Regions from separate parts of the Paenibacillus sp. TC-CSREp1 genome, predicted to be linked through region 2. Evidence: predicted binding sites of a transcription regulator. Region 2 holds the regulator's gene; each other region holds the start of a gene.
The links. Region 2 encodes Rex, which represses fermentation and respiration genes when NADH is low (regulators of the CRP and FNR family bind a similar motif). Its sites were predicted from a motif close to TTGTGAAATATTTCACAA; they were not measured.

Region 1 (7,870 bases), on a different contig from region 2:
ATGTCAAATTCGGAATTAGCCATTTTTAAACCCGTAACGATCAACCAGTGGAACCTGCGTAATCGTATCGTCATGGCTCCGTTGACCCGGGGGTATGCACGAGATGAGGATGGGACAGTAACAGAAGAAATTGCCGCATATTACGAGCAACGTGCCAAAGATGGTGCAGGACTAATCATTACGGAGGGCATCAACCCTGTGCTCTCAGGCAAAGGGACCTATGGCATACCCGGATTATATACGGAGGCGCAGACGGCTTCGTGGAAAAAAGTAACCGAGGCGGTTCATCGGCACGGCGGCACGATCATCGCGCAGTTATGGCATGTGGGACGCCTGTCGCATTCCGACCTGATTGGCGGGAAGCCGCAGGCCCCATCGAGCATACAGGCTGAAGGAAGGGTTCATAAACTTCACAAACCCTATGAACTCCCTCATGCCATGACGATTCGAGAGATTGAGGACGTGGTTGCTCATTTTCAGCTGGCTGCTCGCAATGCGGTTCTGGCGGGATTTGACGGGGTGGAGATTCACGCAGCACATGGCTATCTGATTGATCAATTCATCAATGAGCGGACCAATCTACGGAATGACGAGTATGGGGGTGACCTTCATCAGAGACTTCGTTTTTTGAAAGAAATCATTGCAGCTGTACAAAAAGAAATTAGCGCAGACCGTATAAGCATCCGGTTTTCCGAGAAAAAGGATGATGATTCATCCTATGAATGGGCCCTTAAAGCAGAGACACTGGCCGCATATCTGGAGCTATTCCGTGAAACGGGCATCACCATCCTGCATCCTTCGACTGAAAATTACACTAAGAATTGGTCAGATGGACTTCACTTTCATCAGGCGGTGCGGGCACAGTGGGAGCATATTGTAATCGGAGTAGGGAACCTTGATTTGCAAACCGCGGACAAGGCGATCCATGACGGAGTTATCGACCTTGCAGCCTTTGGCCGGCCATTTATCGCGAATCCCGACCTGGTACAAAGGTGGCAATCTGGGCTTCCGATAACTGCGTATAATCCAACGGAGCATTTATCCATTCTGCGGTGATTCGGTGACTCTTTGCATATTTTTCTGACCCCACAGCACCATCGATTCAATGAGTGGAACCAGCTCCTTACCGGATGATGTGAGTGAATACTCCACTCTTGGCGGTATCTCGTTGTACTGCTCCCGATGAACAATTCCGTATTGAATCAGGTCCTTCAGGCAGTTCGTTAACATCGTTGGTGTGATCCCGGGAAGTCTTCTTTTTAACTCGTTATATCGAATGCTGTCATCTTCACTCAAAATAGCCAGAATCGGAAGATTCCACTTGCCGCCAATCACCTGAAAAGCATATGTCGCCGGGCAAAGCTGATCAAAATTAAAGTCATATTTCATACGAGAACCCCCAGAGAATTTTTTTGTGAAACAAATGATTTTATGAAAAACCTTGATGTGACTCAATAGTATACTTTTTGATACTTAGTCAGAAAAAGAATCGTACTTGTTCTAAAGATTATAGATATTATAATCATACTAACACAAGTTAATCTATTAAATAAGATCAAAAAGGCGGGAAAACGATGAGTCATGAATCGATGATGTGTGACCTAGAAACAGGTGTATGCGGAATAAATGATGAAGAAGAGATGCAGGTTATTAATCTGAAGCAGGAAGAGAAAAAAATAACGTTGTATTATGCGACAGACCCGATCTGTTCACACTGCTGGGCACTGGAGCCTGTGCTGAATCGGTTTATAGAGGAGTACGGTCATTATTTTCGTGTGGAAACTAAAATGGGCGGTTTGTTAGCAAGCTGGGAAGGGTTCTCCGATGGGGCAAACGGGATTCAGAAGCCTTCAGATGTGGGTGGACATTGGAGAGAAGTAGGGGAGCACTCACGGATGCCAATTGACGGTTCCTTGTGGTATGATCATCCGATTCAGTCTTCCTATCCGCCGTCTCGTGTATTTAAAGTCATTCAACGTATGGTTCCGGGGAAGGAGCAGGCATTTCTAAGAGCTGCACGTGAAGCTGTTTTTGCATTGAATCGTAATATCGGAGAAGATGACGTGCTTATTGAGCTTGTTGATGATCTGGGGCTGAATGGCAAAGAAATCGTAGAAGCAGCATCACAGCAATCGGCACAAGATCTATTGGAAGAAGATTTCGAAATGGTGGCCCGGCTGGGGGTTCGAGGTTTTCCATCCATTATTATTGTGAATAAAGAGCAGCAAGGCATCAAGGTGGTTGGCGCCCGCACACTGGAGACGTATGTTCAAGCACTGCAGCAGGTTTTGGGTGAAACACCGAAGCCGAAGAAGATCAAAGCATTGTCTCACAAAATCGAAGAAGGACATCTTCTGTTTTCCAAAGAAATTGAAGTGCTGTACGACATCGAGCAGCAAGATGTGGAGTCTTATGTGCAATCCCAACTACAAGAAAACACTTACCGGGTACAGCAAATTCTAAATGAAATGGCTATTCAGCGGGTGTAAAGTCTCAGGAAAAAGATAACAGCAGAATTAGTACATTTATCCATGTGTTATTACAAATTCCCCGAGGGATATATTCTGAAAAAGTCACATTAATACATGTGAAATTGTTCGTTAAACTAATGTGGAAAAGCAGCTGCTCTGAAAATGGGCAGCTGCTTTTTAGATATACATTTTAGATAGATGAAGTCCGTATCACAGGTTTTTGTAATAAACGAGATGATCCACCCATTCCTCATGTTCATAGATAAAGCCTTTGCGGACACATTCAAATTGCAAGCCGACACTTTCAGCCAGCTTGATCGAAGCATGATTATCCAGATTAATATGGGCCTCCAAGCGGTGAAACTTCAATATTTCAGCCGCAATCCGAAGCACCTCGCTTACGGCCTCTTTGCCATATCCGTTTCTCCAATGCTGATTGTGGATCGTGTAACCGAAGCTGGCCCATTGAAATGGTTCCCTAGCCAGCGTGGCTATATCAATCATGCCCAGGTGGGTACCGTCTTCTTTGCTGAATACTCCAAATATATAAACCTTATCGGTACGCGCCAATTCCTGGTGCCGTTCAACGAGTTGTTCGAACCATTCCGGTGTGCACTCGCTCATATCTATTTTTCCAGGATCATGTTGATGCAAGGAGGGAGCGCGGCTTTCGAATTCATGCAGCCAGTTCGCATAGTCTTCGTTCCGTAATGGGCGGATCACTAATCGTGTCGTCTCCGACATATGATCAAATGGACCTTCAACAATATTCAATAAAACATCTCCTTATGTATGGGTTTATTCGAATAATACAGCATGTCTGAATCAAGCAGCAGAGGGGTAAGCAAGCAAGCTCCCTCAGTTTAACATAAATCGTTGCTCTTATAATGGGTTTCATCCGATAAATCAATAGCCCGAAAGGGTGATTGTGAACAATTTCACCAACTTGTCAGAAAGTGTTGAGCCTTTCTTGAACGTTTGGAGGCGAAGACGTGTCATCGATTGAATTGCTTAAAATTGAGGATATACTAATTTTGAATATTAGGTCTGGGCCTAGTGGCAATCTATCGCTGTCATTTGAATTGTGAAATATTTCTCATGATGCACAAGCTTATTACTTATGCCTATACCAGAGCTGACGATCACCTGCGCACACATGTAAACAACTTTCGTTCAGGAGCAGCAGACCTATTTTACAACAGAGGAGGCATTACAAGATGGCAATCGATACGGTGTTATGGAGCAGACTTGTAACAGGTCTGACCCTAGGTTTTCACGTCATTTTTGCAACACTTGGTGTGGGTATACCCCTGATGATTTCGATTGCAGAATTCATCGGCATTCGCAAGCGGGACCCTCATTACATACTGATGGCCAAGAGGTGGTCGCGAGGATTTGTCATTTCAGTGGCCGTAGGGGTGGTGACTGGTACGGCGATATCCCTGCAGCTGGCTCTGGTCTGGCCAAACTTTATGAAGCTGGCCGGCAATGTCATCGCACTGCCGTTATTTATGGAAGTGTTCGCGTTTTTCTTCGAGGCGATCTTCCTGGGCATTTATCTGTACACATGGGATCGGTTCAAAAATCCTTACATCCACTGGCTGTTAACCATTCCCGTTGTGGCGGGAGCAGGCATGTCGGCTGTTTTTATTACAACGGTGAACGGATTTATGAACCAGCCTGAAGGTTTTGTTATGCAGGCAGGGCAGTTCGCAGCCGTCAATCCTGTGCAGGCCATGTTAAATACGGCATCGTTCTCCAAGGTATTTCATGTGCTTAGTTCTGCTTATGTTACTGGAGCCGCTCTGCTCGCGGGCATCGCAGCGCTGGCGATGCTAAGAAGAGGTGCATCATCCTACCACAAAAAAGGCTTAAATCTGATGATGGCCGTTGTGCTGGTGTTCAGCTTGCTAAATACACTTGCTGGTGATGTATCTGCCAAATTTTTGGCTGAGCATCAGCCGGAGAAGCTGGCAGCTGCAGAATGGCATTTTGAGACTGAACGTGGTGCAGATTTGATTTTACTGGGCTGGCTGAATGCCGAGCACGAGATTATAGGTGCACTACATCTGCCCAAGGTGCTCAGCTTTCTGGCCTTTGGGGATTTTAATGCCGAGGTCACCGGGCTGAATGAATTCCCGCCTGATGAGCAACCGCCTCTGCTGGTGCATTATCTCTTTGATGTGATGGCAGGTATCGGGTTCGCGCTGTTAGCTGTGTCTGCTTTGTACTTTCTCTTTGTGCTCTGGAAGAGACGTAATCCACTCAACAAATGGCTGCTTCGTCTGGTTGCTGTCAGCGCACCGCTTGCCTTTCTGGCAGTAGAGATGGGCTGGTTCTATGCCGAGATCGGGAGACAGCCCTGGATTATTCGAGGATACATGCGTGTAGAGGAGGCTGCTACGACATCCCCGAGTGTACGCATTTTATTTTTTGTTTTCCTGCTCTTGTATATTGTGCTGGGTGTGATATGTGCACTCGTTCTGAAACGTCTGTTCAATAACAACCCGGCCGAGCTTGAAATGGAGAAATGGATTAAGACGAGGGAAGATCGGGATCAAGTTATTGAAGCAGGGAAGGGAGGACATTTGTCATGAGCTATGAATTGATTGGCATTTCGGTGCTCTGGCTGTTCCTGTACGGATATCTGATCGTTGCATCGATTGATTTCGGAGCCGGATTTTTTGCCTTTCACGCACGCCTGACCAAGCAGGACCATCTGATTAATCGTTTAATCTCTCGTTATTTATCTCCTGTATGGGAGATTACGAATGTATTTTTTGTATTTTTCTATATTGGCATCGTCGGTTTTTTTCCAGATACGGCTTCATATTATGGCGCAGCATTGATCGTTCCGGGCAGTATTGCCGTCATTCTGCTCGCCATTCGGGGCTCGTTCTACGCCTTTGAAAATTATGGCTCCAAAAACAACATCGTTTACCTGTTCTTATATGGAGCAACCGGATTGCTCATTCCCGCATCCCTGTCCGTGGCACTGACCTTGTCGGAAGGGGGATTTATTCTGAAGCAGGGTGAGACCGTGTCGCTGGACTATTGGGCCTTGCTGACTAATCCGTTGTCCTGGAGCATCGTTGGTCTCGCCATCGTTTCGGTCTTGTTTATCAGCAGTTCGTTTCTAACCTTTTACGCCTCGCGGGCAGAGGACGGTGCTGCACTTCAACTCATGCGGAATTATGCGCTGTTCTGGAGCACTCCAACGATCATTTTGGCCCTGACCTCCTTTATATATCTGGGTCAGCACAATGAGCGTCATTTTCAAAATATGATGGACCTCTGGTGGCTTCTCGCTTTATCTGTGGCGTTCTTCATGATTGCGATGTGGCTGCTGTACAACGGTCGTCGTTACGGACTGGCATTTATCAGTGTTATGCTGCAATTTTTCTGTGCGTTCTTTGCCTATGGCATCGGTCAGTATCCTTACATTCTGGATCCGTATATCACCATTCAAAGCAGCGCAACCCCGCCAGCGATGGGATTCGCTCTTGTCGTTGTATTCATTGGAGGACTGTGTCTGCTCATTCCTTCCCTGATTCTGGTATTCAGGCTGTTTCTATTTGATGCCGATTATGTCAAAGGAAAAAGATAAAGGAGGGTGCCCTGTGAAAAGGCAAAGGAAAAAGCAAGCCGAACAATCCACTAGCAAGCAAGCTGCACGGCAAAGGAAACAAGCTGGTCGGCGGAAGTCCATGCTGATTCAGCAGCAAATGTCATCACTTCGTAAAAGCAGGCTTCTCCTTATGGCCTTTTCACTAGCCCTTGGGGCAGCTGTGATCGCTCAGGCCGTATTAACGGCCGAAGCAGTACAGCGAATCTTTGTGGAGAAAGCTGCATTGGGCTCAATTGTGCTGCTGCTCGGCACGCTGCTCGCGGTTATGATCATCCGAACCCTGCTCATGTACGGTAACGGAAAGATTGGTCTGCATATGGCAGCCCATGCCAAGACACGGATGCGAGCCATGGTGCTGCAGCACCTGACCCGGGCCTCCATGTTTTCCTCGTTACAGGGGCAGACAGGAAGTAAAGTCAGTGTAGCACTGGATGCAGTAGATGAAGCGGATAGCTATTTTAGTCAGTACACTCCGCGTATGATGGAGGCAGCGATCATTCCGATTTTAATATTAACGGCTGCCTTCGCCTTACATGCAAATACAGGCTGGATTATGTTATGCACTGCACCTTTTATTCCGCTCTTTATGATTCTGGTGGGCCTGCAAACCAAAAACAAGTCTGAAGAGAAGTATGAACAGCTGGCTATGTTCTCGGGAACGTTTCTCGATTCGCTCCAGGGCCTCGTGACACTGAAGCTGTTCGGTCGTGCAGACCGTCAGCAGCAGGAGATTGAACGCAGCAGTCTGGGATTCCGTGATACAACGATGAGCATTCTGAAAATTGCGTTCACCAACACATTTATGCTGGAAGCAATTGTTATGTTAAGCATCGGCATTGTTGCGCTGGAGCTTGCCCTTCAGCTGCTAGTGTTCAAGTCCATGACTTTTCATACGGCTTTTCTGGTGCTGTTGCTCGTTCCTGAATTCTATAGTTTGCTTAAAAATACAGGAACGGCCTTCCACACCGGACGCACAAGTATGGGGGCTATTCGCAAGGTTGAGCAATTGTTAGAAGAGGCATCTCAAGAGGCACATCAACTATCCGGCTCACCTCTGGACGAGATGACGCATCCGTTTGCACAATCGGAAATGGAGACATACAGCGTATCCGGTGAGAATCGATCTACATCTTATCTGCCGCCAACGATTGAACTTCGAAATCTCCGTTTTCGCTATGCACCAGAAGGGTTTGAACTTGAAGTGGAGCAGCTTGGGCTTCATCCGGCAGAACAAATCGCAATCGTTGGCAAAAGCGGATCGGGGAAAACGACCTTGCTGCATGTCATTTCGGGTTTATTACAACCAACAGCAGGAGCTGTTCTCGTTAACGGAAGGCCGCTCGCGCAATGGAATGAAGTCAACTGGTTCAAGCAGATCAGCTATATTACACAGCATCCGTATATTTTTGCAGGCACGCTTGCTGAAAATATCGCTATCGGTGCAGGGAAGGATGTATCCCGAAAGGATATCGAAGAAGCAGCTGAGCAGGCAGGTCTTGCTGACATGGTTGCCGGGCTGGAGAAGGGCTTGGACACCCCTGTGGGAGAAGCAGGCAGAGGATTATCTGGCGGCGAAAAGCAAAGACTTGCTCTTGCTCGCGCTTTCCTGAAACGACCTGCCGTTATTTTGTTTGATGAACCGACGGTTGGACTTGATCTGTATACCGAGCGAATTCTACAGCGCTCGATTGCATCGCTGGCTCAGACAGCAACGATGATTACCGTAGCGCACAGGCTGTATACCATTCAGCAAGCGGATCGGATATTGTTT
Region 2 (7,870 bases):
CACAGCCGACACAAACGACAGTTTCGGTCTCCCGAATCACGGAGCGTTTATGCGGAGCCTCTCGTCCGGGGCATTTTGACGGTGTCACGACGGTTGTATCCAAGCTGTTTAACATCGTGCAGCCGCAAAAGGCGTTTTTCGGTATGAAGGATGCACAGCAGGTAGCAGTCATTGAACAGATGGTCAATGATCTTAATATGCCTGTTGAGATTGTACCTTGCCCGATTGTTCGTGAAGAGGATGGACTGGCGCTGAGCTCGCGCAATGTTTATTTGAGCTCAGAGCTGCGTAAGGAGGCATTAGTGCTGTCTCAGGCACTGCGTGCGGTGCAGGAGGCTGTTGAGGCAGGAAAGGCGGTTACAGCGGCTGACGTTCGTCGTCTGCTGCGTGAGCACATTGGCAAATCTGCTGAAGCTGTTATTGATTATGCAGAGATTCAGGCTTTTCCAAGTCTGGAGCCGCTTCATGACCTGGATGAACTGCGTGCCTTCGACGATCTGTTAATTGCACTGGCCGTGAAATTTGGAAAAACAAGATTGATTGATAATATACGTATTCAACATCTGGAGGTGCTGTCCCATGTTTAGAACTTTGATGAAATCCAAAATCCACCGTGCGACGGTGACGGAAGCGAACTTGAACTATGTGGGTAGCATTACCATTGATGAAGACCTGATGGAGACATCGGACCTGATGGAAAATGAAAAGGTGCAAATTGTGAATAACAACAATGGTGCACGGCTTGAAACCTATGTTATTCCAGGTCCGCGCGGCAGTGGTGTAATCTGCCTGAACGGCGCGGCAGCCCGTCTCGTACAGCCTGGAGATACGGTAATTATCATTTCCTATGCGATGATGTCTCAGGAAGAAGCGAGTACACATCAACCAACGGTGGTATTCGTCGACGGTCAGAACAAACCGGTGCAGACGATGAAAAAGGAAGTGCACGCCACGATTTTGTAATCGGCTGGGAAGGGGAATGAAATCGGCTCATCCAGCAAAAAATGAGTACAGGTCACTGCACTAATCCATTTTTTCAAGGGTGGGGATGCAAGCGATGTTCCAGCATGTTTTCGCCGAGATGAACGACATGTTAGATGAAATTATCAAGAGCTATCCTTCCGCTAAAGGTCTGGACAAACAGGAACTGCAGCAGAAATGGAATTTATTAAAGCGCATGAGTGATGGAGTGCTGGATGAATGGCTGATGTTTGAAGAAAAGATGAGCCAGCTGAGGGAGCAGGAGCTCGAAAAGCCGGCTTCTCTGGAGCCGGAGCAGGAGGCAGTTACTGCTCTTCCCGAGCTTTATCTGGAATGCTTCAGTCGCGGTCAGGGGTACTTCAAGCTGCAAATGTATCCGCAAGCCATTGATCAATTCTCAAGGGTTGTTCACGACTATCCGGAGAGTGCGCTGGCCCGCTTCTATCTGGCACTTGCTCACCTGAATCTGGAACAGTTATTCGATTCAGAAGTCCATTTACAGCATATTATGCTGTTAAACGGTTCTGCGCGGCTCAAGGGCCTTGTATGTAATGTTCTGGGCTGTATTCAAGCCAAGCTTTCAAATCCGGAAGCAGCTTGCTCCTTGTTTGCCCAGGCCCTTCAGCATGACCCGACATTGACCGAGCCTCTGTATAACATGGAAGCCTGCAGGCTGAACAGAGGCAAACTGCAATACGCAAATCAGCTGAATGCCCTGAATTAAAATGGACATTTGGCGGCAAAAGAACGGTGTTTCCTCCTATGGCATAGCGGCGGGAACACCGCTTTTTTGTCAGTTAATTTTCAAATGTCCTTTTTTTTGCTATGCTGTAACATAGACTGGAATGGAAGGGACCGTATATTGCAATGAAATTTGCCGTTTTGGATTTCGAAACAACCGGCACGCAGTCCGACGGTGAGATTATACAGGCCGGACTTGCCATCATAGATCATGACTACAGCATAACTCAAATATATAGTTCTTATGTAAATCCGGGTGTACCTATTCCTCCTTTTATTACGGGGCTGACCGGAATTACAGAAGACGATGTCGCGGATGCTCCTTCACTCGAAGAGATGATGATGGAGATGGTACCGCTTCTTGACGATGTGGTGCTTGTGGGCCATAACGTTGCCTTTGATTTTCATTTTTTGCAGAATGCGCTGGATCGGTGCGGTTATTTGCCTTTTACAGGCCGTATTCTCGATACGATCGACTTTCTGAAAATTACGTTTCCTTCTCTGGGATCGTATCAGCTCGGTTATGTGTCAGCCGAGTTCGGATTTCAGCATGACCGTCCACATCAGGCGGACAGCGATGCACTTGCAACAGCTTATGTGCTGCTCAAGTGTCTGGATGAGCTTAAAGAGCTGCCTTTAATAACAATTCAGCGGCTTAGTGATCTGTTTGCGCCAGAGGATAGTGATCTGGGCTGGTTTTTGGACGGACTGCGCAGCGAGAAGGAAGCTGAGCCAATACAAGACCTTGACGGGCATACGTATTATCGTCAGCTGGCGCTTAACGTCAGCGATTGGACGGAGATTGGAGCACCTCGCGATGAACGGGAAGCGAATCCGCTGGACGGGGTAAGCTTTGATCAGTTTATGGATCAGGTGAGAGCTAATCTCAAGGATACGCTGGAGCATTATGAAGAGCGTGAAGCACAGACACAGATGTTTAGCAGTGTACGACAGGCGCTGGATGAAGAGAAACATCTTCTTCTGGAAGCTGGAACGGGCACAGGGAAGTCACTGGGGTACTTGCTGCCTGCTATTTATGAAAGTGTTAAACAGGAGCAGAAGGTGATGGTGAGCACTCACACCATCAATTTGCAGGAGCAGCTGCGTGAGCGGGATATTCCCATGCTGACACAGGTGGTGCCATTCCCGTTCAAGGCCGCTGTCTTCAAGGGCAGAGGGCATTACCTGTGCCTTCGCAAGTTCGAACACAAAATCAACAAACGTGAATTTGCTACGCCAAAAGAGGATTATTTCACAGCAGCTCAAATGATTGTATGGCTCACACAAACGGAAACGGGGGATGACGAGGAGCTGAACCTCAGTGCACGTGGCGGCGACTTCTGGGAGACTGTTCAGAGCGAATCTGAATCATGTCTTGGCAGATCCTGCCCTTGGTTCCGCAAATGTTTCTATCACCGCGCCAAGCATGAGGCCGGGCTTTCGGACATTGTGATTACCAATCATTCGAAGCTGTTCACGGATGTGAAGGCAGCTCATCAGCTTTTGCCAGCATACGAAAGTTTGGTTATCGATGAGGCCCATCACCTGGAGGATGTTGCGGGTAAACATCTGGGTCTTCATATGAAATATTTTACCCTTGTGCACACACTCACACGTTTGTTCAAGGACAGCCGTAACGGGCAGCTGCCGATGCTGCGCTCACAGCTGTCAGGACACGAGAAAGGCGTGCAGTGGGGTTCCATGGTGGATGAGATGTTTCCTCTTGCTGTGGAAGTTAAGGAGCTCTGGGACCGTCTGAGCGACGCTCTGTTCAGCCTGCTTCCTGAACGCAGCGATGCGTCACCAGGCGAGACAGGACAATTCTCCCTTCGACTGAAGGCATCGCAAAAGCCTGCGAAATGGCAGGAGCTGCAGGATCTGGAGAACCAGATCTATGTCACTCTGGGCGATATGGTTCGCAAGGGCGACAAGCTGCTGCTTGAAGTGAAAGAGGACCAGGATGATTATCAGTCTGACAGCCTGATCACAGATATTACCGGACTGTTGAAGGATTTGACGACAATGAAGGAGAATTTGCGATTCTTCATGCGTATGGACGATGCCAAGACCGTGTACTGGATGGAAGCTAGCGGTCAGTTCCGCAGTAAATCCCTTCAGCTATACGCTGTTCCGGTGGATGTAAGTGCACAGCTGAAAGAGATGTTTTTTGACAAAAAGAAAAGCGTTGTGCTTACATCGGCGACATTGTCTGTAGATAAGTCCTTCCAGTTTATGATTGAGCAGCTGGGCTTGCAGGAGGCTGCGGACAATAATCGGCTGCTGACATCCATGCTTCCTTCTCCGTTTAATTATCGTGAGCAGGCTTTGCTGGTGATCCCGCGTGATTTCCCGAGTCTGAAGGGCAGTGTCGGAGATGCACACTTTGTACAGATGCTGGTGCAATCGCTGGCTGAAGCGGCGATCGCAACTCGTGGACGGATGATGGTGCTGTTCACCTCTTACAAAATGCTTCGCCAGGTGTATGATCCGCTCAAGGAGGCCTTGTCGGGAAATGACATTTCTCTGCTGGGCCAAGGGGTGGACAGTGGCAATCGCTCCAAGCTGACCCGAAGATTTCAGGATGCCAAAGCGGCGGTACTGCTGGGCACGAGCAGCTTCTGGGAAGGGGTGGATATTCCAGGCGAAGCTCTCACCTGTCTGGCGATTGTACGACTGCCGTTTCAGCCGCCGAACCATCCGCTTCTCGAAGCGAAGAGTGAACTGCTGGTGGAGCAGAAAAAAAATCCATTTATGAAGCTGTCTGTTCCACAGGCGGTCATCCGGTTCAAGCAGGGATTTGGACGACTGGTTCGTACCGGCAAGGATCGGGGTATTGTCATCGTGTATGATACCCGTGTGATCGAGGCTTACTACGGCAAGTATTTCCTGTACTCGCTGCCTGGGCCGAAGATGGAACATATGCTCACAGAACAGATGGTACCGCGTATTTCCGAATGGCTGGATCGACCTGCCGAGTAGCAAAAATATTCATTTTTTTGTAAGCTATGGCATTGCATTGTGCTTTAACATGGCGTTACACTCGAAAGAGACTTTACAGGCAGAACATCATGAACTTATAAATTTAACTTGCGGGCATTCTGTATATATAAAAATACTGCAGCTATGCATAGGTAGATATACAGAATGCTCATCTTTTCAATATGTATTTTGATATCGCAGCATTATTTATTATTTTATCGTGGCAATGGTAAGGGGGAGCAAGAATGAAATCGGATAAAATTTCAGAAGCAGTAGTAAGACGTCTGCCTGTGTATTTGCGTTATTTGAATGAACTCGTGCAGCGTGAGGTGACAACGGTTTCCTCGCAGGAGCTTGGACAACGCCTTGACTTGAATCCGGCCCAGATTCGCAAGGATCTGGCTTATTTTGGTGATTTTGGCCGTAAAGGCATTGGATATGATGTTTCTTACTTGATTGAGAAGATTCGTCACATATTGAAAATAGACCAACAGATCAATGTGGCTCTGGTTGGAGCCGGTAATCTTGGACATGCGTTGTCGAATTATAATGCGTACCTCAAGGACAATATGAAGATTGTAGCTATCTTTGATGCATATGGTCCGAAGATTGGCAGCAAGATCAACAGTCTGACGGTCAAACCGATGGAAGAGCTGACCGAGGCGGTACAAAAAGATAACATCCGCATCGGCATCATCACGGTTCCTGATACAGAAGCGCAGAATGTCGCTGACCAGCTGATTGAATCGGGGATTGAGGCCATTCTGAACTTTGCACCAACCATTCTGAAAACACCTCCGCATGTACGTATCCATCATGCTGATTTTACAACAGATTTGCTGAGCCTGGCTTATTACTTGGAGAACGGAAAGGACGAGGAGCAAGATGACAACAACGAATAAATGGGTAATTCACAACGGGAAATTTGCTGTAAATGAAGGCTCCAACTGGACAGTAGTGCTAGGATATATGGTTGTTGAGGATGACAAGATTGTGCATATTGGTGAGACGCTGCCGGAAGGAAACGAGCATCTGACTAAAGTGGATGGAAAAGGGCTTCTCTTCCTGCCGGGTCTGATCAATACGCATGGTCATGCAGCGATGTCACTGCTTCGCGGCCATGGCGATGATCTGGCATTGCAGGTGTGGCTGCAGGAAAAAATGTGGCCTATGGAGGCCAAAATGACTTCCGAGGACGTGTATTGGGGAGCATCGCTTTCCGTGCTGGAGATGTTGAAAGGCGGCACAACAGCATTTCTGGATATGTACGATCATATGGATCAGGTCGCAAAAGTGGTGGAACAGTCCGGGGCAAGAGCTGCTCTTGCGCGTGGTGTAATCGGACTTTGTTCGGAAGAAGAGCAGATGCGCAAACTGGAAGAGTCTGCAGCATTTGCACGTGAGTGGAATGGACAGGCGGGTGGACGCATCACAACCGTAATTTCTCCGCACGCACCCTATACTTGTCCTCCAGACTACATAGAGAAGCTGGTACAGGTTGCACATGATCTGGACCTGCCGCTGCATACACACATGTCAGAAACCTTACGTGAAGTTGAGCAAAATGTAACAGATTATGGTCTGCGTCCAGTGGCACATCTGGAGAAACACGGCTTCTTCTCCCGCCCTTCGCTGGTAGCTCATGCGGTGCATCTGAACGATGAAGAGATCGAAATTTTGGGGCGTCATGATGTTGCCGTATCTCACAATCCGGGGAGTAATCTGAAGCTGGCCTCCGGGGTAGCGCGTGTTCCAGCGCTGTTAAAAGCCGGGGTGACGGTATCACTGGGGACAGATGGCCCTGCGAGTAATAACAATTTGGATATGTTTGAGGAAATGCGGCTTGCAGCCCTTATCCATAAAGGTGTATCTGGCGATCCGACAGCTGTACCTGCTGGTGAGGCGCTGCTGCTTGGAACAGGTTACGGTGCGAAGTCTATCTTTCTGAAGGATACAGGAGCGCTGCTAGTGGGAATGAAGGCTGATTTTATTGCATTAGATATTGAACAGGCTCATTTCTATCCGCATACCGATCTGATTTCACATACGATATATTCTGCTTCTGCGAAGGACGTGCAGCACGTCTGGGTTGACGGGAAGCAGGTAGTGAAGCATGGTGAATGTTTGACACTTGATGAAGAGCGTATTTTGCGAGAAGCTCAGCAGGCATTTGACCAGCTGCTTGCTCGTTAAGGAATAGACAGGCTGCAGTGTGCAGTTTTTCAAGGAAAGGAAGTTCAGCTCTTGAAGAAAAAAAAGAAGTGGATCTGGATATCGCTGCTCATCCTCGTTCTGGTTTTGTTTGGACTGCAGCAATATTATGTCTACGTTACACAGGATCAGCGCCAGGAGGAAGCACTGGCGATTCAGGCGGCGAAGGACCAGCTCGGCATCACATCACCGGATGAGCTGCGCAAATACGTCTGGGGCGAAAAAGAAGGCGATGACAACATCTATTGGACGATGACGGCCAAAAATAAAGACAACCAGGATATTATGGTATGGGTGAAGTTTGATGCGAACAATAAGCCTGTGCAAGGTACGGGCGGGGTTCACAGTGAGCTGCTGCAGAACGGGATGTCTGAGACACAAATTCGCAGTCGCTTCGAGTCGGACGTGCCTGGCGGCGAGATTAATCGGATCATGCCCGGAGTCGTAAATAATATTTACGTTTGGCAGGTATATTACAAAGCGGATACACACAATTATTATCGGTTTTACCGATTCAGCACCGGGGAGCAGGTAGATCTGGTGTATACAGTTCCTAACAGCTAGCCAAGAAACCGGCAGTCGATACATCGACTGAACCGGTTTTTTGGCATGTTCACGATAGTAAATGCTGTCAAAACAGCTTATGTTAAAGTTTAATAGAGTTATTGGAGTGGATTGTGTAAAATCTTTAGTTCAACTAATATAGTTAAATTTAATATTTTATTCATATTTTCACCTTCGATATTGTATATACGATGTGATATACTCAAATATGTACTGAAGTTAACAAATAACGCAAACAAATCTGCAACAGTTCTTGCAGATTTCAAGTACAGCTAACTATATATGCCTGTAGATCGTGTATAGGCTCATTTTTGGGAGGGGAAATTCAATTGAAGCTGAAAGTAATGCCTATTATTATTACTGCCGTTGTTTCTGCCGTCCTGTTGTTCGGAGG
Region 3 (7,870 bases), on a different contig from region 2:
TGTTTTTGGCAGGCTGTATACGAATTCCGGGTCCACAATCGCTACGTCCGGTGTCAGCTCATAGTCAGCCAGCGGATATTTGGTATTACCTTGCTCTTTATCTGTGATTACTGCGAACGATGTAACTTCAGAACCTGTACCAGATGTGGTCGGGATCGCAACAAATTTTGCTTTGATGCCGAGTTTAGGATATTTGTAGATCCGTTTGCGGATATCCATAAATTTTTGTTTCAGGTTGTTGAAGTCTGTATCCGGGTATTCATAGAACAGCCACATGGCTTTGGCAGCATCCATTGGTGATCCGCCGCCGAGTGCGATAATGCAGTCAGGCTGGAAGCGATCCATCATCGCTTTACCACGATCTACTGTTGTTGTGGATGGATCTGGCTCAACTTCAGAGAATACTTCGATGGCAACCGGTGTTTGACGCTGACGCAGATAGTGCTCAACTTTCTCCACATAACCAAGTTTGACCATCATGGCATCGGTAATGATTGCTACGCGAGTAATATCCGGCATTTTGGCAAGATATTGTGTTGCTCCTTTTTCGAAGTAAACTTTGTTCGGTACTTTGAACCATTGCATATTCACGGTACGGCGAGCCACCCTTTTCACGTTGATTAAGTTCACAGCTGTAACGTTCGAAGAAGTTGAGTTACGTCCATACGAGCCGCATCCAAGAGTCAATGATGGCATATTGGTATTGTAGATGTCACCGATCGCGCCGTGTGTGGATGGGGAGTTCACGATAATCCGTCCTGTTTGCAGGCGATCTGCAAATTGGTTGATCACTTCTTCATTGTTCGAGTGAATAACGGAGGAGTGACCCATACCGCCAAACGCTACCACTTCTGCTGCACGCTCGATGCCGTCTTTTGCTGTTTTTACTTTGTAACAAGCGAGTACCGGACTTAATTTTTCTGCAGATAACGGGAATTTTGTACCAACGCCTTCAATCTCGGCTACCAGAATTTTAGTACCTGCCGGTACTTCAATTCCGCACATTTTTGCAATGTTCACAGCGGACTGACCTACAATTGCCGGATTAACCGCACATTTCTCTGCGTTGATTGCACCTGCTGTCAATTTGGCAGCTTCATCTTTGTTGACGAAGTAACAGCCGTTCGCAATCATTTTCTTTTTCACTTGATCAAAGATCGGCTCTTCAATGATTACCGCTTGTTCAGATGCACAGATCATGCCGTTATCAAAAGATTTCGACAAAATCAAATCCGTTACTGCCTGATTGATATCCGCACTTTTCTCAATAAAGCATGGTACGTTACCAGGTCCTACGCCGAGTGCCGGTTTACCACAGCTGTACGCCGCTCGAACCATTCCTGATCCACCTGTTGCCAGGATGAGCGCTACATCATTGTGATTCATGAGTGCGTTGGTGCGGTCCATGGATGGATCGTCGATCCACTGGATACAGTCAGCTGGAGCACCGTGCTTCACAGCAGCTTCGAGCAAGATTTTTGCTGCCTCGCGGCTGCAATTCTGTGCGGATGGGTGGAAACCAAAGATGATCGGGTTACGTGTTTTGATCGCAATCAATGCTTTGAACATCGTTGTTGACGTTGGATTGGTTACCGGTGTAATCCCCATAATGATGCCGACGGGTTCCGCAATTTTCTGGAAGCTGTCGTACTCGTTATCTTCAATGACACCTACTGTTTTTTCGTATTTGATGCTATTATAGATGTATTCAGTTGCAAAAATATTTTTAGTGATTTTATCTTCATAAACACCGCGTCCTGTTTCTTCAACGGCCATTTTGGCGAGCAGCATATGTTTATCCAGTCCCGCAAGCGCCATCGCCTGCACAATCCGGTCAATTTGTTCCTGATCCATGGACATGAATGCTGCATGTGCTTTGTTTGCTTTGTCAATTAACGTTTGAATATACTGACCTGCTGTCGGTTCTTTTACTGGGGCGACCTCATTCTTCACAGCCATCTCCCTCATCCTCCTAAAGGTTCGTATTGTTTGTCTCTCTTCTTTACATGCCCATCGTACCATGCGTAAAAGAATAAATATGTGATTTTTTTCACAAAGTATAACAAATTTAATTTAAGTTTTTAACAGCCTTCGGCAAGCCCTCTTCCCCTGCAATTTTGCTTCCTATTTTAAATATAGTGCTGTCAGGCTCATACTTCCCTTTCGAAAGTGAATTTAATCACAATGTTTGAAATTTCGCCATTTTTACAGGCTTTCCATGCCCCTCAAACCCCAAGATTAGGTATATACTGAACTTAAAAATTGAACCACCGCAATTTGTACCGTACCTCCACACGGCCGAGATGACCAGATCAGGATGGCACAGCTTGCGGCAAACCACGGGGCTGTTTTTTTATTAAAGGATAGCCGTCCGATGGATACAAAGGGGAGAGCAACGTATGGGAGATTTAACAAACGTACTGGAAAAACGCGGTAACACCAGCTGTTTCTCGGAAGTCAATTTTAATCATCTGCTCGTCACAATGAAGGACCGTACTTACCCGGAAGGAACACACCTCTACTGGGAAGGTGACGTCTCCGACAAGCTTTATTATATGAAACGGGGGCGTGCCCAGATTACCAAATCCACCGACGAAGGCAAGGAACTGATCATGTACATAATCAGACTGGTGATATGATCGGGCAGGCTGATCCCTTCTTTGGTTCCAGACACAGCTTTTCGGCAGAAGTGCTGGAGGACAGCGAGATTGGTGTGCTGGAGCACAAGGACCTGGAAATGCTGATCTGCCAGCACTGTGACTTTGCCATTGATTTTATGAAATGGATGGGCATTCACCACCGTCTGACACAAACCAAATTCCGTGATCTGATGTTATACGGTAAACCCGGGGCCCTCTGCTCTACGCTGATCCGGCTGTCGAATTCCTATGGAGAAGCCCATGGAGATCATGTGATTATTCATAAAAAAATTACGCACACGGACCTGTCCAATATGATTGGCGCTACCCGTGAAAGTGTAAACCGCATGCTCAGCGATCTTCGTAAAAAAGACGCGCTCGAATATGACAACGGCATGATTGTCATTAAAGACTTGAAAATGCTGCAGGGCATCTGTCATTGCGAACTGTGTCCGAATGAAATTTGCCGCATCTGATGCGAAAAATCAAGTATTCAAGCAATTCACCGAATCGTTTCGGCAAATTGACTGTCATGCTCAATGCTTAATTACACAAGTAAAAGCCCAACCTGGTTAAACACCGTTGGGCTTTTAATGCTTGCTCTATATGTCAGACTCGTTCAGGAAACTTTGGCCAGTTCGAGCTTTATCGCATCCCGTGGACTTAATTTCATATCCAACCCGTTCTCCATTAGCTCCTTGTCATTCACCATAATAACCCAGCGCTCATTCATACCAGGGATAACATTTTCTACGGCAACAACATATTTGTTGTTCTCCGACATACGTACAACACCACTCGATTTCAATACGTCACGAACCGTACACTCCTGTACATAAATGCCGGCATATTGCCGTTTCAGATTCGGCTTGATGCTGCCGCCACTCACTTTCAGCAGGGTTGTCTGATACACGACACCTTCCCCACTACTATCAGCAGCTTTGACATATATAGTGACTTCATCTTTGGCATGAAGCTCGATATCCCAGTTTTCCTGTTGAATGTCCTTGCCATTCAGCTTCACGGCCCAGCTCAAGGAAGAATCCAGCGAAACCTCACCAACGGATTGGATCCGTTTGCCGTCTGCCGTAAAATCAACCAGTCCGCTGTTCAGCAGTGCTTTTTTGAGCGTCAGACCTTCACTGAAATCACGTTTGATGGACTTGGTCGCATCAGGTAAAAATGTACTGCCATCAATCGAAACTGTAATTGTATTGGCCGAATCCTTTTCCGAGACAACCGGCTGCTCTGCAGGCTTCGGCTCTCGGGTACAGCCCGTTAGAACGGCGAGTATAAGCAAACATAGTCCTATGTAACCGGGAATTGTCTTCATCATGTAGGTAACACCACCCTGCGTAAAATCATTCACCCTGTTGTCCATAACCTCTATTATGGCACATTCCTCAATAAAAAACAGTATCAAAGCCGTTACTTTTGTCAGGCAGTCTTCTGCTGTAACACACAAATCAAAAAATGGCCCCAAGAAGAAGGGGCCTCTATACCAGCGTTTGTCCTGCTTTTGGACCAGACTGACTATTGTACAAAAGGTTGCATATAGGTTCGGCCTCCGTCCCCATCCTTCAGATAAGGATTGAGTCCAAAAGTTTGAGTATCGGATACAAATACACCTGTTAACAAACGGCCTTCCAGAAGCTCACCATCAACCTGCACACAGCAGGAAGGGGCATCTACGTATTCCTGATAAAGCGGAATATATCCGTAGGGCTGATGAATTTTGAACAGCTTCCCCTGCTCATTAAACGGGCGATCCGAGAAATAGGTGGGCACGATATAACGTGCGATAACATCCAGTTCCTCCGCTGTATAGAATGGCTCGTCACCCAGCCATGGGGCCAGCATTCGAATTTTTTCATATTGTGACCAGACGACTGCCTGAATCAGCATCTCGATCTGCACCCGTTTACCATTTGCTGCCTTCATACAGAGCCGATCGCTAATGAGTTGTTGTTGTTCATGAGCGTCCTTCCCATCCGGTACCCTCAGCTCACAACCGATACATTTCCAGCCGCCAGGCGCCTGAATCCACTTTTGCAGCACTGCCGGAGACGACACCAAGCCAGTAAAGTCGATCATATGATCTTCGGCTTGAGCGGGGTTATCCTGGTCCTCATGTGAATTGGCTGTGCGCCTGAACAGTTCCGCCGTTTTCTGATAAATGAGATGAACCTGAATGGATGCGCTCTCAAGTTCCGCAATATCTTGTTTGCCGTAGCGTATTTCACGGGATAAGCTTTCTTCTCTCATGACAAGTGGCCTCCTTCGCTCCGGCCGCCTGCGGCCATTTTCTATAGATTATACTACATCTCATGACAACATGTGCACAGGGGCGCAAGAAAAAGCACGTTCCAACCGGTTTCAGAAGACAAAAAACTCCTGATTCCAAGAAATCAAGGAGTTTTTGTTTTGGCTTGCTTCAGGCCGCACACCTCGGGTTTACTCAACCCAATGCTCTGCCCAGTCTTGAATCTGATTCATTACAGGCTGCAAGGCTTTGCCCTTCTCGGTCAGCTCATATTCAATTCTTACAGGTGTTTCAGGATACACATGGCGTACCAGAATACCTTCGCTCTCTAGGTCTTTCATCCGTTCAGACAACATCTTGTCACTCATGGACGGAATCAGATTAGAGATGTCCTTAAATCGCTTTGAACCACTCATTAATGTCTGGATAATCAAACCGTTCCAGCGTTTGCCCAAAAAAGAAAACGCCGTTTCAAAACGCGGACACATCCGCAAATCTTGATCTTCCACTTTCATCACCTCTTTAGAGATCAATCTGCTTACATTTTGTTAGTATATTTCATAATAACATATTTAGACTGTAAAGAAAACGCCTGCCTCAAAAAACTTCAAATTTTAGAAGCGAGACTTCGAACTAACACCTACAGTATACAACACGTAGCGTCAGGTAACCATGGAAAAAATCGTTTAACAACCATTATGATTATAATACCCAAAAAAAGCCCTTCTGCCACAGTTCTGCAACCGGGAGAAGGGCTCTTGAGCTATTTCAGTCATTTTATGAAAATCGTCCATGGATAAAACTGCTGCGGCTTAGACCAGCACGCCACCAATTGGTCTTGCAGGTTCACTCTTGCCATATTGCGGCTTGAAGCTGCGGGCCGGATAAGCCCACTTTACAGCGTTGCTGATCACTTTTAAAATCTCCGGATGGTAATAGGTCGGGTATGTCTCGTGGCCTGGACGGAAATAAAAGATTTTACCTTCACCGCGGCGGAATGTGCATCCGCTTCGGAACACCTCTCCACCTTGAAAGTTGCTGACAAATATCAGCTCATCCGGCACGGGAATATCGAAGAACTCACCGTACATTTCTTCTTTTTCCAGAACAATCTTGCCCTCGATGCCTTCAGCAATCGGGTGGGACGGATTAACACACCATACAATCTCCTGCTCATCTGCTACACGCCACTTGAGATCACAGCTTGTTCCCATTAGCGCCTTGAAGGGCTTGGAAAAATGCCCGGAATGCAGCACGATCATGCCCATGCCGTTCAATACGCGCTGTGTAACCTTCTGTACAATCTCATCACTCACGCGATCATGTGCCATATGTCCCCACCATATCAACACATCTGTGGAATCCAGCACTTCATCACTCAGACCGTGTTCAGGCTGATCCAGTGTAGCTGTTCGTATCGCAAATCCTTCACCGCCAAGTCCGTCAGCAAGTGCACGGTGCAGACCGTCCGGATAAACTTCTTTAACTTCATCATGGATTTTCTCATGGACAAATTCATTCCAAATGGTGACGTTAATCATATTTAATTTCCCCCTAATATAGCTCTAAACCCACCACATATCGCCCAGCGGCTCTTCGATCAATACTTGCTGGAGATTTTGTACGGCTTTAGAGAAGCCTTCTTCCACTGACATCAGACCGTCTTCATGTTCAATACTTACAACATAATCATAACCAACCAGACGCAGGGCACTCATAATATCAGCCCACGTTTTGTTATCATGTCCGTAACCCACGGAGCGGAACTGCCACGCACGATCCAGCATGTTGGTGTAGTCCTGCATATCCGTTACGCCGTGTTTGTTCACGTTCACCGGATCAATCGTTGTATCCTTGGCATGGAAGTGATGGATTGCATTTTCACGCCCCAGAATGTGAATCGCCTGCACGGGATCAATGCCTTGCCACCACATATGGCTTGGGTCAAGGTTGGCACCAATGACTTCACCTGCTGCTTCACGCAATCTTAACAACGTCGCTGGTGTATGCACCGAGAAGCCACCATGCAGCTCCAGACCTACTTTTACGTTGCGATCCGCAGCGAATTTACCCCACTCGGTCCAGTAAGGAATAACTTTGTTTTCCCACTGCCATTTCAGCACTTCCTGGAAATCATTCGGCCAAGGCGCAACAGGCCAGTTCGGATATTTCGCATCTTCATGGTCACCAGGGCAGCCGGAGAATGTATTAACAACAGGCACTTCCAGCTTCTCAGCCAGCTCCACCGATTTTACAAAGTCATCGTGAAAACCTTTGGCAATGTCCTTCTGCGGATGCAGCGGGTTACCATGGCAGCTGAGCGCGCTGATGGTCAGGCCGCGGGATTCTACCGCATTTTTGAAGTTTTTCAGAGCTTGCGGGTTGCTCAGCAGTTCATCAGGCTTACAGTGAGCATTCCCTGGGTGTCCGCCTGTTCCGATCTCTACTGCTTTGAGTCCTTTTGAAGCTACAAAATCAAGTGCATCCTCTAATTTACGTCCACCGAAAAGTACCAAAAATACGCCGAGTTTCAAGTGCGATTCCTCCCAGAATTAGATAATTTATGTTTGCTGTGTTTTGCTTGTTACGTATGTTTGACTTGCTGTGTTTTACTCGTTCCGTTCTCCTGCTTGTTTAGTTATTGTGGAAAAACAAGCAGGATTCTATCCGAAAATTTAATGTGATTCTACCGTTTTATTTTCGGAAGGGTCGGTTGTTACAACGCTGTCATAGGTGCTCTCCAGATGAACGTGCTTGCCTTCAAGAGAAGAACGCTGGAAGGCATGCATGGCCTCAAGCACATGATACGCCAGCTTGCCGCTTGCCTTGTGCTCGCGTCCCGCCCGGATCGACTGTACCATCTCGGTCACGCCGATGCCGCGCTCGTTATGCCCGCTCTCGAATGCCGGTTTCACCGTTTCCCAGACGTCTTGACCATAACGGCGAATCTTTACTTCGCCATTAAAGA
Region 4 (7,870 bases), on a different contig from region 2:
TGATGACGAGCAAAATAAACAACACAATAAACAGCATCTTCTCATGACCTTCATCTGGAGGCTTCATCTCATATTCGACTCCTTCCTTATAAAAACAAACGTTATGAGGATATCCTCTGGAAAAAAGCGACAAGGTTCCTTTTATCCAAGTATATTCACAAGATCGGTCTCAGGATTAAGACGAAAGCGGAGACAAAAGTGCATGAAACTGACGTGATCATCAAATAACATGCCTGAAAAACGTAATATAATCATGGACAATCACTTGTACAAGGTTCATACTAGGTTGTGACCAGTGGTTAATAACAAGTCCTTAATATTAATAAGGACTTCAGGCCAGTAGCCGTTCTGCTGTGCCCTGATCTACATACCCAACAGAGGAGTTGTTTGCACATGAATGAAAAAACGTTGGACATGTTCCGAACGTTAACAGAATTCCCTTCTGCGTCCGGCTTTGAACGTGAACTGCGGGGATGGATGAAGGAGCAAATGTCCGCGTATACGGATGAATTTGTACAGGACCGTCTGGGAAGTCTCTTTGGTGTACTGCGGGGAGATGAAGCCGGCCCGAAAGTGATGGTAGCCGGGCATTTTGACGAAGTAGGTTTCATGACAACGGGAATCACAGAAACAGGCATGATCAAATTCCGTCCACTCGGCGGATGGTGGAGTCAAGCGGTTCTATCCCAGCGGTTGCAGATTATTACACCTGAGCGCCGCATTACCGGCGTTGTTGGCTCTACGCCTACTCATCTGCTGGATGAGTCACAACGCAGCAAGCCGGTTGATCTCAACACCATGTACCTGGATATCGGAGCAGATGACCGTGCAGAAGCAGAAGCTTGGGGCATACACCCGGGCATGCAGATTGTACCAATCTGTGAATTTACACCGATGGCAAACCCTAAAAAAATTATGGCAAAGGCATGGGACAATCGTTACGGAGTCGGACTGGCTCTTGAGCTGGTTGAAGCGCTGCATAAGGAAAAGCTGCCGAATACGCTGTATTCCGGTGCAACCGTTCAGGAGGAATTGGGGCTGCGCGGTGCACGTACTGCGGCAAATCTTATCCAACCAGACATTTTCTTCGCACTGGATTGCAGTGCAGCCAATGATATGACAGGTGACAAACAATCCTTCGGCCATATCGGTCAGGGCGCATTGCTTCGCATCTTTGACCCAGGCATGTTTACCCACCGGGGTATGGTTGAATATGTACAGGATACAGCTTCTTCTAATCAGATCAAAATGCAATATTTCATCTCGCCTGGCGGAACGGATGCAGGTCAGGTTCATCTGAGCGGCATCGGTGTACCATCTACCGTTATCGGCATCTGCGCTCGGTACATTCATACCTCTTCATCCATTATTCACACCGACGATTATGATGCAGCCAAAGAGCTGATTGTGAAGCTGGTGAAGGGCCTTGATCGCACCACGATGGACACCATTATCAATAATGCTTAATTAGTTACATGCTTGTGAACTAACCACAGAGATACCTCACCGAATCTGCTTCGAGGGTATCTCTTTTTCTATGAATTACACAAATAGAATGTAATTATTGAACATAATGAGGACCAGATACATAAGATAGGATAACCAATTATCAATAAGCGGGGGACCTTTATATGGCAGCAGGCAGAAATGGAAAATCAAATAAAGGTTCCAGAAAAACCAATGCTGCAAATACCCTTCTTGGTGGGAATCTTAGCGGAAAAAAACTTGAACTGATTGTTGCCGCATTATTAGTTAGTGGTAAGCTGAGAGTAGATGCCGTTACGTTGTTTCGCGAAGCTACATTAGTTGTGGAGATCGTCGGGCAGTACAAGACACTTCAAAAGGTCACACCTACCAATTCAGATAAACTGGTTCAGTTTCTCGATGAAACGGGCCGTGATATGACGCTGAACGATGTCATTCAGGCGTTTCAGCAGCGCATAAATTCCTAAATGTCAAGAACGAAAAGAGGTGCATGTGATGTCTGAATTCGATGGTGTCGGTTTCGCCGAGACGTTAATTATACTTATTCTAGTCGTATTATTTGTGTTTGGTTCGACAGACATCGAAACACTCAGCAGTACACCTACAAATACCTGAACCCGCCCCTTTTCTGGCACGATGTCCAGCCAACAATGTTCAGAATGGGTACTGTATTACGCATTGCATTCTTATTAAGAAGACCTTAAATTTGAAGAACGCCAGTCCATTCATCGGGCTGGCGTTTCGCTTAATTGTTGTGATATCTACAGAAATAAAGGGGAAAATGCAAACCAGGCTAAAATGAACGTCAGCACTACGCAAACATTCTCAACAACGGCTCCGTGTTTGGTCCCTGTACTCATCAGATTTGCTCTGATACGCAGCTTTAACGGCGGCAAAGGGCGAATCCCCCGGTTAGTCAGCGAATCAGCCAGCAGATGAATCGCATAAGCAGCTCCTCCGGCCACCCATATTTCCGGGCCCTGCTGCTGCGTTGTACTGTACAGCAAGCCGGTCCAAACGGCGGTTCCATACAAGGTATGTGTCAGCCCCCTGTGTGTCAGCGTAGTACATAACATGAGCAGACTGCCTGCAATCAGATTCCACGGGGCAAAAGCATGTCCGTAAAAAACCAGCCCCAGTCCAATGACAAACATCAGCACTTTACGCAGTGATCGTGAAGGCAAAAAGGATACAAGCCCGATCAGTACAGCAAGCAGCAGATTCCAAGGCTTGCTTGGAATGTAGAAATACACAAATACCGCCGCAGGTAAAAGAATCGTCTGCAGCAGCCGAATCAGGCTGCTTGGCAGCGCTTTGGATACCAGCAGTGAATTAGGCTCGTCGATATCGGGCAGCAGTGAGCCGATCAGTGCAACCGTTACCGCCGGAGCCGTGACCGGCATGCCCAGCAGCTGCAGCACTGAAAGGGATACGCCTGTGCCGATAATGAGGTGGGATCTTCCCATCATGGTGCAATAACGTCCTTTCATAGAAATAGGGAACTTATTCGTATTTGATCCCGTATCGATCATACAATGGATTAATAACGAGAACAATAGTTCGTATTTCTTATTTCTGAAAAATTTTTTAGTTTCCGTGAGCGTCATCACACTTCTTTTGATATGAATGATCTATCTTTATTAGTGAAATAAATCACATTAACTTCAAGGCAGACCTTTTACAATTTAAATATAAGCCATTAAAAATGCAGGTAAATCAACAAGATTTACCCAAGGAGGCAATTCTCATGGACGGAAACAAGGAAAAGCTCGTTGTCATTGGTAACGGTATGGCTGGAATCAGCACCGTTGAACAAATTTTAAAGCTGTCTAAACGGTTTGATATTACTGTAATCGGTACAGAGCCCTATCCGAACTACAATCGCATTATGCTCTCATACGTGCTGGAAGGCAGCAAAACGCTGGACGACATCGTGCTGAATGACCTTCACTGGTATGAAGATTATGGCATCACCCTCCATACTGGCACTACAGTTTCCCGCATCGATGCTGAAACTCATGAAGTCATTACAGAAGCAGGAACTCGCGTCCCTTACGACAAAATTATCATTGCAACCGGCTCTAGTTCCTTCATCCTGCCTGTTCCGGGTCATGACAAGCAAGGTGTTGTCGGGTTCCGCGATATTGCGGACTGCAACGTTATGCTGGAAGCAGCCAAACAGTACAAGCGGGCTGCGGTCATCGGCGGTGGACTTCTGGGACTTGAAGCAGCCAAAGGGCTGGTTCAGCTTGGCATGGATGTAACCGTTGTTCATCTGATGGAGGATCTGATGGAGCGCCAGCTGGATTCACAGGCATCGGCCATGCTCAAAGCCGAACTGGAGCGTCAAGGCATTCGCTTCAAAATGGGAGCACAGACAGCAGAATTGCTTGGCGGCGAACGGGTTGAGGGGCTTCGTTTTGCCGATGAATCGGTGCTGAATGTTGATTTTGTAGTTATGGCGGTAGGCATCAAGCCAAATGTCGAGGTCGCTCGTGCAAGCGGCATTGAAGTGAACCGCGGAATTGTTGTGAATGATTACTTGCAAACCTCTATGAAGAATGTGTACTCTGTCGGGGAGTGTACAGAACACCGGGGTGTATGTTACGGCTTGGTGGCCCCTCTGTTTGAGCAAGGCATGATTCTGGCAAAGCATATCTGCGGTGTTGAAACAGCCCCTTATGAAGGCTCGGTTGTATCGACCAAGCTCAAAATTTCGGGTGTAGACGTGTTCTCTACTGGCGAGTTCATTGACAGACCGGAGCATACGGTGATCTCACAGAAAGATGACTGGAAACGAACCTACAAAAAAATTCTGCTGCGTGACAACAAAATGGTCGGTGCCGTACTCTTCGGTGACATCACCGATTCGGCCGAGCTGCAGAAGCTGATCAAAAACCATACGGAAATGACCGAGGAATTATACAGCTCCCTCATGGGTACAGGCTGCGGAGGCCACAAAAAAACAGCCTCTGTTGAAACGATGCCCGAAGACGAAATTGTCTGTGGATGCAACGGGGTAACCAAAGGAGCCATCGTGGATGTAATCACCAATCAGGGACTCACAACGGTCGATGAAATCAAAGCCTGCACTGGTGCAACCCGCTCATGCGGTGGATGTAAGCCGGTCGTGGAACAGATTTTGCAATATGTGCTTGGAGATGGCTTCACAGCCGGAGCCAAACAGGGTATCTGCAGCTGCACCTCACTTGGACGGGATGAGATTGTAGCCGAAATCCGGGAAAAGGGCTTGCAAACGAGTAAAGAGGTTATGAATGTACTGGGCTGGAGTCAACCTGAGGGATGTTCGAAGTGCCGTCCGGCTATCAACTATTATCTGGGCATGATCTATCCGGATACACATGAGGACGAGAAAGAATCCCGTTTTGTGAACGAACGGATGAATGCCAACATTCAAAAAGATGGAACCTACACGGTTGTGCCTCGGATGTATGGCGGGGTAACGACACCGGAAGACCTCAAACGGATTGCTGACGTTTCAGTCAAATACGATATTAAAGCGGTCAAAGTAACCGGCGGTCAGCGGCTCGACCTGATTGGTGTCAAAAAAGAAGACCTGCCTAAAGTCTGGGCGGAGCTGGATATGCCTTCAGGGTATGCTTACGCCAAATCGCTGCGTACCGTCAAAACATGTGTCGGCTCCCAATTCTGCCGCTTCGGCACACAGGATTCCATGGCGATGGGTGCACGGATTGAGCGCAAATTCGAACGTCTCGACCTGCCAGCCAAATTCAAGTATGCTGTTAACGGCTGCCCGCGGAACTGTGCAGAGGCTTGTACGAAGGATATCGGCATTGTCGGCAATGACGGCGGCTGGGAAATCTTCATCGGCGGGAACGGCGGCATCAAGGCGAGACTGGCAGATTCATTGTGCAAAGTCAAAACGGATGAGGAACTTATCGAGCTGTGTGGAGCCATCATGCAATATTACCGGGAAACCGGCAACTATCTGGAGCGTACATCCGAGTGGGTTGAGCGTATGGGTCTTGAACAGATCCGTTCGGTTGTTGTAGATAATCTAGAGGAACGCAAAGCACTGATGGCACGCATCGAGTTTGCTCTGGAGCATGTCGAAGACCCTTGGAAGAAAGCACTTCGGAACGAAGAAGGACAAAGCAAAATGTTCCACGGCATTGAAGTCACGGCCCAACCATAAGCTGCATCACTTACAGACTTGATATTATATAAGAAACTTAACGGAAAATCATAGATAAAGGAGTGGTTTTACCATGACGACCAAACAAACAGGTACGTATTTTCCGGCTGGTACGGTAGATGAGTTCTTGCCCCGTATCGGCAGAGTTGTCGAGATTGAACAGCAACAGCTTGCGGTATTTCGTACTTCGGACGGCACCATCTTTGCTGCTGACAACCATAACCCCCACCCCAAAGGTGGGCCGCTGGCTGAAGGCATCGTTTCCGGGCACTATCTGTATGACCCGCTGTACGATTGGAAAATTGATCTGACAACCGGTCAGGTGCAGGCACCCGACAATGGTCAAGTGAAGATGTACCCCGTCAAGGTGGAGCATGACCAGGTCTGGATCGCTGTATAACGTGAACCAACTGGACGTAAGGATTGAGATTGATGTTGACTAATGGGGGAAACCGTGATGTATACACCAGGTGTTGAAGGAATTATTGAAGCTGCCGTTAAAAAAAGAGACCAGATGAACGCAAGCCTTCCCAGATATATGGTCGCTGCCTTGATGGCAGGCGCATATGTAGGGCTGGGCATCATCTTGATTTTCAGTATCGGGGCTCCGCTGCTCGCCGCCCATTCGCCGCTGCAAACGATGCTGATGGGTATGTCCTTCGGACTCGCGCTGACACTTGTTATCTTTGCCGGGTCGGAGCTGTTCACAGGGAATAACATGTTTTTCACGATGAGCACCCTGGCTGGACGAACAACCGTGAAGGATACGCTCAAAAACTGGGGACTTGTCTTCATCGGCAACCTGATCGGTGCCGTACTGCTCAGCCTGCTGATTGTTGGCAGCGGCCTCTTCAAAACAGCCGCACCCGAGCATCTGCTGTTTGTTGTATCTGCCAAAAAGATGGCTGCACCCGTATCCGAGCTGTTCTTCCGCGGCATTCTCTGTAACTGGCTTGTATGTCTGGCGATCTGGATGGCTGCGCGCTCCAAAGAGGATATCGCCAAGCTTGTGCTCATCTGGTGGTGTCTGTACGCCTTTATTGCAAGCGGATATGAGCACAGCGTAGCCAATATGACTTTGCTGTCGCTGGCCTGGCTGCTGCCGAATCACCCGGATACGATCTCTTTGGCTGGCTGGTTCCACAACATGATTCCGGTTACCCTTGGCAACATTATCGGCGGAGCTTTGTTTGTAGGCATGGCTTACTGGTACACTTCACCGGTACGCAAAAAAGCGTAAACCGTACTTCAAGGTTAGGATACAACATGATACCTATTATCTTCTCGTTTGCCGCGAGGCGTACTGAACCTGTTCAGTATGTCTCGCGGTTTTTAATCTGCATTTTACAAATTTACAAAGGGTGCATACATCTTTAATCTCCGGTTAACATAACAGCAGTATAGTCGGTGTATATACTACCTAAACTTGCAAAGGATGATCACTATCTATGGGTATTCATACGTACTTCCGTTCACTGAACGATCTCGAGCGTATTATTCGCACCCCTGGCAAATTCAAGTTCGAAGAGCATTGTGTATCCGCCCATTCCTGGAAAGTTGTGCAGTATGCCAAAACGTTGGCTGACATTGAAGAACAGCAGGGCGTAAGCATAGACTGGAAAAAGCTGTACGAAATCACGAGCAGCCACGATTACGGTGAAATTTTCATCGGTGATATCAAAACACCTGTCAAACATTATTCACTTGAGCTTCGTTCCATGCTGCAGCAAGTAGAAGAAGGCATGGTCTCTCATTTTATTAATGAGAATATCCCGGAAGAGTTTCAGGACATTTTCCGCAGACAGCTTCGCGAAGGCAAAGACAACTCCGTGGAAGGGTTAATCCTTGAGGTGGCCGACAAGATGGATCAGGTCTATGAAGCATTTGCAGAGCTGCAGCGGGGCAATACGGAAAAAGAATTTATCGTCATGTACCGCTACGCACTGATCAAGATCAAAAATATCGACCTCCACTGTGTCCGGTATTTCCTGAACCACATCCTGCCCGACATTATCGAAGAAGGGAATCGTTCCCCGTTTGATATCCGCAAAATAACCGAAGAAGCGTTACAGCAATAATGAAGCTCAGCCCATCTGGATTGATTGGATCCATGGACAAGAGCTTTTTTTATTTCAGCTGCTGACGATATTCACTCGGATACAGACCCGTTTTGTTTTTGAAAATTCTGCTGAAATAATGGGAATCGGC

Region 1: the regulator Rex is predicted to act here: its motif matches at 3,554-3,571, upstream of ACQSGY_RS03095 (cytochrome ubiquinol oxidase subunit I).
Region 3: the regulator Rex is predicted to act here: its motif matches at 2,039-2,056, upstream of adhE (bifunctional acetaldehyde-CoA/alcohol dehydrogenase).
Region 4: the regulator Rex is predicted to act here: its motif matches at 3,127-3,144, upstream of nirB (nitrite reductase large subunit NirB).

What each region holds. Positions count from the first base shown of each region.
Region 1 is NZ_JBNOKM010000002.1:87,307-95,176, reverse strand. It holds gene ACQSGY_RS03115 (alkene reductase) at 1-1,056, shown strand; gene ACQSGY_RS03110 (winged helix-turn-helix transcriptional regulator) at 1,039-1,389, opposite strand; gene ACQSGY_RS03105 (DsbA family oxidoreductase) at 1,575-2,489, shown strand; gene ACQSGY_RS03100 (GNAT family N-acetyltransferase) at 2,682-3,215, opposite strand; gene ACQSGY_RS03095 (cytochrome ubiquinol oxidase subunit I) at 3,689-5,068, shown strand; gene ACQSGY_RS03090 (cytochrome d ubiquinol oxidase subunit II) at 5,065-6,078, shown strand; gene cydD (thiol reductant ABC exporter subunit CydD) at 6,179-7,870, shown strand, end outside.
Region 2 is NZ_JBNOKM010000006.1:214,414-222,283, reverse strand. It holds gene panC (pantoate--beta-alanine ligase) at 1-587, shown strand, start outside; gene panD (aspartate 1-decarboxylase) at 580-963, shown strand; gene ACQSGY_RS11125 (tetratricopeptide repeat protein) at 1,058-1,705, shown strand; gene dinG (ATP-dependent DNA helicase DinG) at 1,849-4,701, shown strand; gene ACQSGY_RS11115 (redox-sensing transcriptional repressor Rex) at 4,947-5,603, shown strand; gene ACQSGY_RS11110 (amidohydrolase) at 5,587-6,894, shown strand; gene ACQSGY_RS11105 (DUF5590 domain-containing protein) at 6,946-7,476, shown strand; gene ACQSGY_RS11100 (hypothetical protein) at 7,806-7,870, shown strand, end outside.
Region 3 is NZ_JBNOKM010000001.1:79,266-87,135, forward strand. It holds gene adhE (bifunctional acetaldehyde-CoA/alcohol dehydrogenase) at 1-1,959, opposite strand, end outside; partial or broken gene ACQSGY_RS00395 (Crp/Fnr family transcriptional regulator) at 2,400-3,115, shown strand; gene ACQSGY_RS00400 (hypothetical protein) at 3,259-3,975, opposite strand; gene ACQSGY_RS00405 (hypothetical protein) at 4,173-4,904, opposite strand; gene ACQSGY_RS00410 (winged helix-turn-helix transcriptional regulator) at 5,094-5,390, opposite strand; gene ACQSGY_RS00415 (ThuA domain-containing protein) at 5,715-6,443, opposite strand; gene ACQSGY_RS00420 (sugar phosphate isomerase/epimerase family protein) at 6,468-7,436, opposite strand; gene ACQSGY_RS00425 (Gfo/Idh/MocA family protein) at 7,578-7,870, opposite strand, start outside.
Region 4 is NZ_JBNOKM010000001.1:532,190-540,059, forward strand. It holds gene ACQSGY_RS02620 (M42 family metallopeptidase) at 394-1,467, shown strand; gene ACQSGY_RS02625 (hypothetical protein) at 1,632-1,952, shown strand; gene ACQSGY_RS02630 (metal-dependent hydrolase) at 2,247-2,954, opposite strand; gene nirB (nitrite reductase large subunit NirB) at 3,233-5,662, shown strand; gene nirD (nitrite reductase small subunit NirD) at 5,736-6,062, shown strand; gene ACQSGY_RS02645 (formate/nitrite transporter family protein) at 6,120-6,902, shown strand; gene ACQSGY_RS02650 (YfbR-like 5'-deoxynucleotidase) at 7,111-7,740, shown strand; gene ACQSGY_RS02655 (response regulator transcription factor) at 7,790-7,870, opposite strand, start outside.